3 regions of the Pseudarthrobacter sp. As-47 genome follow, and region 3 is predicted to be linked to each of the others. Evidence: riboswitches for the same ligand, from Rfam matches in the RefSeq annotation. Region 3 holds a riboswitch; each other region holds the start of a gene.
The links. Region 3 has a riboswitch for S-adenosylmethionine ahead of AC4BCK_RS19445 (DUF1737 domain-containing protein). Riboswitches for the same ligand answer to the same signal wherever they lie in the genome.

Region 1 (2,190 bases), 1.8 Mb from region 3:
CATCGGCAACCCCACCCAGGAGGCCGTGGAACAGCGGATCGCCAGCCTTGAAGGCGGGCTGGGGGCACTGCTGCTGAGTTCAGGCCAGGCGGCCGAGACCTTCGCCGTCCTCAATATCGCCGAGGCGGGGGACCATATCGTTGCCAGCCCCAGCCTGTACGGCGGGACTTACAACCTCTTCGCCCACACCCTGAAAAAGTTCGGCATTTCCGTCACCTTCGTAGCGGACCCGGACAACCTCGACCAGTGGCGCACAGCAGTGCAGCCCAACACCAAGCTGTTCTTCGGCGAAGTGGTGTCCAACCCCCGGCAGGACGTCCTGGACATCGAAGGCATCTCCCAGGTGGCACACGATGCCGGTGTGCCCCTCATCGTGGACAACACCTTGTCCACCCCGTACCTGATCCGGCCTCTGGAATGGGGAGCGGACATCGTTGTCCATTCGGCAACCAAGTACCTGGGCGGCCACGGCTCCGCGATCGCCGGCGTGATCGTGGACTCAGGCAACTTCGACTTCGGCAAGGACCCCGCAAAGTTCCCGGGCTTCAACACCCCGGACCCCACCTACAACGGGCTGGTGTACGCCAGGGACCTCGGCAAGGACGGTGCCCTGGGCGCCAACCTGTCCTACATCCTCAAGGCCCGCGTCCAGTTGCTCCGGGACCTGGGCTCCGCCGTCTCCCCGTTCAATGCATTCCTGATCGCACAGGGCCTTGAGACGTTGAGCCTGCGCGTGGAACGGCACGTTGCCAACGCCGCGGAAGTGGCGCGTTGGCTGGAAGGAAGGGACGACGTCGAATCCGTCGCCTATGCGGGGCTGCCCTCCAGCCCGTGGTACGAGCGGGGCCGCAAGTATGGCCCCAAGGGCACGGGCGCGATTGTGTCCTTCAACCTCGCTGGCGGAGCCGAGGCCGGCAAGCGCTTCGTGGACGCGCTGGAGCTGCACTCGCATGTGGCGAACATCGGCGACGTCCGTTCCCTTGTCATCCACCCGGCGTCGACCACCCACAGCCAGCTGACCCCGGAGCAGCAGGCTGTTGCCGGCGTAACCCCCGGGCTGGTCCGGTTGTCCGTGGGCATCGAACACATTGATGACATCCTGGCGGACCTGGAAGCAGGCTTCCGGGCAGCGAAGGACGCTACCGGAGCCTAGCCGGACGCCCAGGGAACCCACTGCGGCGGCAAGCCGGGGAAGTCACAACCAGTCACACTCTTGGCAGCAGGCGGGGGCTGTTTCGTACACTCGAACAAGGTCATGAGTGCCAGTGACAGCCCCGGCTTGCTGGCCGGCAACCCTCCTTCCGCGGTGGGGTGCCCCGGGTGAAGACCTGGCCTGCCGGTCATTCGACGGCGGGCAAGCGCGTAGAAGAGGTCTTGCCATGACGGTTACCGTCACCCGTACCACCGTCCCCGAACACGGAATTGTCCGCTATGCCTCCGTTGGGGGGCTGGAACTTGAAGCCGGCGGCTACCTGCCCGACGTCACGCTGGCCTACGAAACCTGGGGCACCCTTAACGCGGATGCCAGCAATGCCGTCCTGATCGAACACGCGCTGACCGGCAGCACCCACGTGACCCGCGGCGACACCGACGAACCGGGCTGGTGGGAGCAGCTGGCAGGGCCGGGTGCGCCCGTGGACACGGACCGTTTCTTTGTGGTGTCCATCAACATTGTGGGCGGCTGTTACGGGTCCACCGGTCCGTCGTCGCCGGCACCGGACGGGGCTCCCTGGGGATCCCGGTTTCCCCTGGTCACGCTGCGGGACAGCACTGTGGCAGAGGCCCGGCTGGCTGACCAGCTGGGGATCAGGAGCTGGTTTGCGGTGCTCGGAGGTTCCATGGGCGGAGCCCGCGCACTTGAGTGGGCCATCACGTTCCCGGAGCGGGTGCAGCGCTGCGCGGTGATTTCCGTGGGGGCCGCAAGCACGGCCGAGCAGATTGCCTTCGCCCAGGCGCAGACCCTGGCGATCCGCCAGGATGCGAATTTCAAGGGCGGCGACTATTACGGCGGTCCCTTCCCGGAGGACGGGCTGGCCCTGGCCCGGCGGATCGCGCACATCACCTACCGCTCAGCGGCGGAACTCGAAGGCAGGTTCGGCCGCGAACCGCAGGCTCCGGAGTCGCCCTTGCAGGGTGGTGTCCTGGCCGCCCGCGGACGCTACCAGGTGGAAAGCTACCTGGACCACCAAG
Region 2 (2,190 bases), 1.4 Mb from region 3:
GGTAGTTTGGAACCATGATCCAACCCGCTTCGAGCTACAACGATGACCTGCGCCTGGCCCACGTCCTGGCCGATTCCGTGGATGACCAGACCATGAGCCGCTTCAAGGCCCAGGACCTCCACATTGAGACCAAGCCGGACCTGACGCCCGTCACCGATGCGGACAAGGCAGCCGAGGAAGCCATCCGCGGCCAGCTCTCCCGCTCCCGTCCACGCGATGCCGTACTCGGCGAGGAGTTTGGCAGCACAGGCCACGGCTCGCGGCGGTGGATTATCGACCCCATTGACGGCACCAAGAACTTCGTCCGGGGCGTTCCGGTCTGGGCCACCCTGATCGCGCTGGTGGATGAGGGCGAGCCGGTGGTGGGCGTGGTCAGCGCTCCCGCCCTGGGCAAGCGCTGGTGGGCCGCCAAGGGCATGGGAGCCTACATGGGGCGTTCACTTGCCGCTGCCACCCGCCTCCGGGTATCCAATGTGTCCAATCTGTCCGATGCTTCCCTTTCCTATTCGAGCCTTGGCGGCTGGAAGGAGCGCGGAAACCTCAATGAATTCCTGGGCCTTACCGAGGACGTGTGGCGGACCCGGGCGTTCGGTGACTTCTGGTCCTACTGCATGGTGGCCGAAGGTTCGGTGGACATCGCCTGCGAGCCTGAACTGAACCTCTACGACATGGCCGCACTGGTGCCCATCGTGGTGGAGGCGGGTGGCCGCTTCACCTCGCTGGAGGGCGAGGACGGTCCGTTCGGCGGCAACGCCCTGGCCACGAATTCCATCCTGCACTCAGAGGTGCTGCGCCGGCTGAACCCGAACCTGGACGACCTCCTCTAGTCCCGGCAGGACGAATATTCGACGGCGGGCACCCCCGAAAGGAGGCGTCCGCCGTCGTGATCTTCGGCGCAGGCGGCCCTTTTCAACCGCGCGTAACAAACCCCTTAACATTTCCGCGGGCTTTTAACCTTCACTGCGCATGTTCTACGCTCTTAACCAGGTCACGAGTGCCAGCGCAAAACCCCGGTTTGCTGGCCGGCAACCCTCCATTCGCGGTGGGGTGCCCCGGGTGACGACCAGGCCGGTCCGGAAGGGATGCGGCAAGCGCGGATTCCTGCACGGAGTCCTGTTCTGAAGTGAGGTCTCTGTGACAACTGCCACCGTCTCCCCCGAAGCAGTCTCGCCCCAAGCCACCGTCCAGCGTCAGGCAGCCGCCCTGCCGGGATCGCCGGCGTTTTCCGACCAGCGCCGCGCCGCCGCCGGCCGTCCGCTCGCAGCAGTCAGCGGCGCCGAGATCCAGGCCCCGCTGATCCATGGCGGCCACGCCCGGTACGCCAACCTGGACTATGGCGCATCCGCCCCCGCCCTCTCCGTGGTGTCGGCTTACCTCAACGAGATCCTGCCCTTCTACGCCAGCGTCCACCGCGGTGCGGGCTATGCCTCCCAGATCAGCACCTCGGTCTATGAGAATGCCCGCGCCATCGTCCGCGACTTCGTAGGCGGGCGCCCGGACGATTCGGTGATTTTTACCCGGAACACCACTGACTCCCTCAACCTGCTGGCGGGCTGCCTGCCCGTCACCGACGGGCGGCCCGACGGCGACGTCCTGTACCTCGACATTGAGCACCACGCCAACCTCCTTCCGTGGCAGGGTGTCCCCCACCGCAGCATCGTGGCAGAGGACACCATTGCGGCTACCATTGACGCGGTCCGCGCGGAACTGCAGCAGGGCGGCGTCAGCCTGCTCGCCGTGACCGGGGCTTCCAACGTCACGGGCGAAATCCTTCCCATCCGCGCCCTCGCCGCGCTGGCGCACGAGCACGGCGCACGGATCGCAGTGGACGCGGCCCAGCTGGCGCCGCACCGGCGGGTCGACATCACTGCGGACGACGTCGACTACCTCGCCTTCTCGGGCCACAAGCTCTACGCACCTTTTGGTGCCGGCGTGCTGGTGGGCCGGCCGGACTGGCTCGACGCCGGAACACCGCACCTTGCGGGCGGCGGCGCCGTCAAGGAAGCCAGGCTCGACGGCGTCAGCTGGGCAACCGGGCCGGCCCGCCACGAGGGCGGATCGCCGAACGTGCTGGGTGCGGCGACCCTGGCCCGCGCCACGCAGGTCATCGCGGAACTGGACCAGGACCGCTGGCATGCCCATGAAGCAGCCATCCGCTCCTTCCTGGTGGAAGGCCTGCAGGAGATCGAC
Region 3 (2,190 bases):
CCATTGGTATCCAACAGGTTGAAGCCTTCGCTGCCGGGCCCGGGCGCATTCCGGTTCCGGTCAAAGGGGTAGTCCTTGCCCAGGTACGGCTCCCACACCATGACAAAGCTGCCACGGGCACCACCATCCCGAAACGCCGCCGCCACCGCCTGGAATGCCTCCCGGTAGTCGCCAGGCTGTTGCCCCCACTCCACCCAGCTGGTATTCATGTCCGGCGCAAAGCGGATAAGCAACTGGCCCTTGAAATCCCCCTGCATCCGGCGCACTTCCCCGGCAAAGGCTGTGGCAGCGCCAGCGGTGACCTGGTCCAGCGGGACGGCAGGCCTCACCGTGAGCATCGCATGGGCACCCTGCCCGGCGGACTGCTCCAGGAACTCCCGGATATCGTTCTCCTCCGAGGCACGGAACGGGAATGCGATGTCGTGTCCGAAGATTGCGGGGGATGCCCCGAGCCTTTCGGAGAAGCCGCCGGCGGTGTCCTCTCCCCATTCGAGGACTGCGCCCAGCAGCGGCTTGCCTTCCTCCGTGAAGTTTCGGGCGGCCTGCGCTGAGCCGGCGGGCACCACCACCGCCAGGACGGCCATCATCACGGCGGCGAGGAGCGCGGCCACCCTGTGGAGGGGCTGCAGCCGGCGGCTCCGGGCGGGACGTGTGGGCGCGGCGGCGGATGGCGTGATGATGAAGACCCCCAGGGACTGATTTCTCCAGTAGCGGGGCGGCGGCCCCTGCAGAAACTTTATCGGCCTGACCCGGGCGGCAGGCACCTGGCGCCCGGGCACCCCAGGTGGTGTCGCCGTCGTCCGTTCCAGGGAGGTGGCGGACGCATCTTCGGCGCGGCGCCTCCGCACTGCATCCTTCAGTTACGCAACATGACGACGGCGGCGGTGCGGCGCCGGGCGGCAAGTGTTACGTTTTTGGGGAGTAATGAGTACCGGCGCCAAGCCCTGACTGGCCGGTCGGCAACCCTCCTTCCACGGCGGGGTGCCTCAGGTGAATACTCGGCATATCGACCATTCGAGCTGCAAGCGTGAGAGAAGGAGATCCGTCGTGTCTGACGCACCTGCCCCTGAAGAAAAACTGTCCTACCGCCTCATCAGCGGCCCGGACGACCGCGCTTTCTGTGAGCGCATATCGGCCGCCCTGGCAGAGGGCTATGTGCTGCACGGCAGCCCGGCGGCAACCTTCAACGGCAGCAGCGTCATCGTGGCCCAGGCAGTGGTTCTTCCGGCGGCGATCGCTTCCGCGGACGCCGCAGTGGCGGACGCCGTGGACAACCTCGAAACCACGGGCGACGACCTTGAGTTCGACGGCGAGGGCCACGCATGAGCTACGCAGGGGACCTGACGCCGCAGGAGGCCTGGGACAAGCTGGAACAGGGCGCCATCCTGGTGGATGTACGCACCGAGGGCGAGTGGGCCCACATCGGTATTCCCGACACCAAGGCAACGGAGAACGATCCGCTGTTCATCCAGTGGACTTTCCCCGGCGGCATCCCCAACCCTGACTTCATCAACGACCTCAGCCAGCAGGCGCCCGAGGACCGTTCAACCGAACTGGTGTTCCTGTGCCGCTCCGGCCAGCGGTCCATCGCGGCAGCCATAGCGGCCACCCAGGCCGGCTTCACCTCCTACAACGTGCTGGAGGGCTTTGAAGGCGACCCGGACCGCTTCGGCGAACGCACCGTCAACGGCTGGAAGAACCGCGGCCTGCCAACCAACCTGGGAAAGATCTAAGTGACCTTCAACGAAGACGCCGCCGGCTGGAGCCCCGACACCCAGGCCGTGCGCGGCGGGCTGGACCGCACCAACTTCCAGGAAACCAGCGAAGCCATCTTCCTGAACTCGGGCTTTGTCTACGAATCCGCCGCTGCCGCCGAGCGCGCGTTCACGGGCGAGGACGAGCGCTTTGTGTACTCCCGCTACGGCAACCCCTCCGTGGCTACGTTCCAGGAACGTCTCCGCCTGCTGGAAGGAACCGAGGCGTGCTTTGCGACGGCGTCCGGGATGTCCGCGGTGTTCACCGCGCTGGGTGCCCTGCTGGCCGCCGGCGACCGCGTGGTTGCCGCCCGCTCGCTGTTCGGATCCTGCTTTGTGATCCTCAACGAGATCCTGCCGCGGTGGGGCGTGGAAACCGTCTTCGTGGACGGGCCGGACCTGGAGCAGTGGCGCGAGGCCCTGTCCAAGCCCACCA

Region 1: another riboswitch for S-adenosylmethionine. It lies ahead of metX (homoserine O-acetyltransferase MetX); the one in region 3 lies ahead of AC4BCK_RS19445 (DUF1737 domain-containing protein).
Region 2: another riboswitch for S-adenosylmethionine. It lies ahead of AC4BCK_RS12990 (aminotransferase class V-fold PLP-dependent enzyme); the one in region 3 lies ahead of AC4BCK_RS19445 (DUF1737 domain-containing protein).

Annotation. Positions count from the first base shown of each region.
Region 1 covers NZ_CM177088.1:1,500,424-1,502,613, forward strand. Annotated here, with positions in the region: gene AC4BCK_RS06865 (bifunctional o-acetylhomoserine/o-acetylserine sulfhydrylase) at 1-1,153, shown strand, start outside; SAM riboswitch class IV at 1,252-1,367, shown strand; gene metX (homoserine O-acetyltransferase MetX) at 1,380-2,190, shown strand, end outside.
Region 2 covers NZ_CM177088.1:2,807,789-2,809,978, forward strand. Annotated here, with positions in the region: gene hisN (histidinol-phosphatase) at 15-827, shown strand; SAM riboswitch class IV at 987-1,100, shown strand; gene AC4BCK_RS12990 (aminotransferase class V-fold PLP-dependent enzyme) at 1,135-2,190, shown strand, end outside.
Region 3 covers NZ_CM177088.1:4,191,523-4,193,712, forward strand. Annotated here, with positions in the region: gene opgC (OpgC domain-containing protein) at 1-587, opposite strand, end outside; SAM riboswitch class IV at 921-1,034, shown strand; gene AC4BCK_RS19445 (DUF1737 domain-containing protein) at 1,048-1,326, shown strand; gene AC4BCK_RS19450 (rhodanese-like domain-containing protein) at 1,323-1,733, shown strand; gene AC4BCK_RS19455 (O-succinylhomoserine sulfhydrylase) at 1,734-2,190, shown strand, end outside.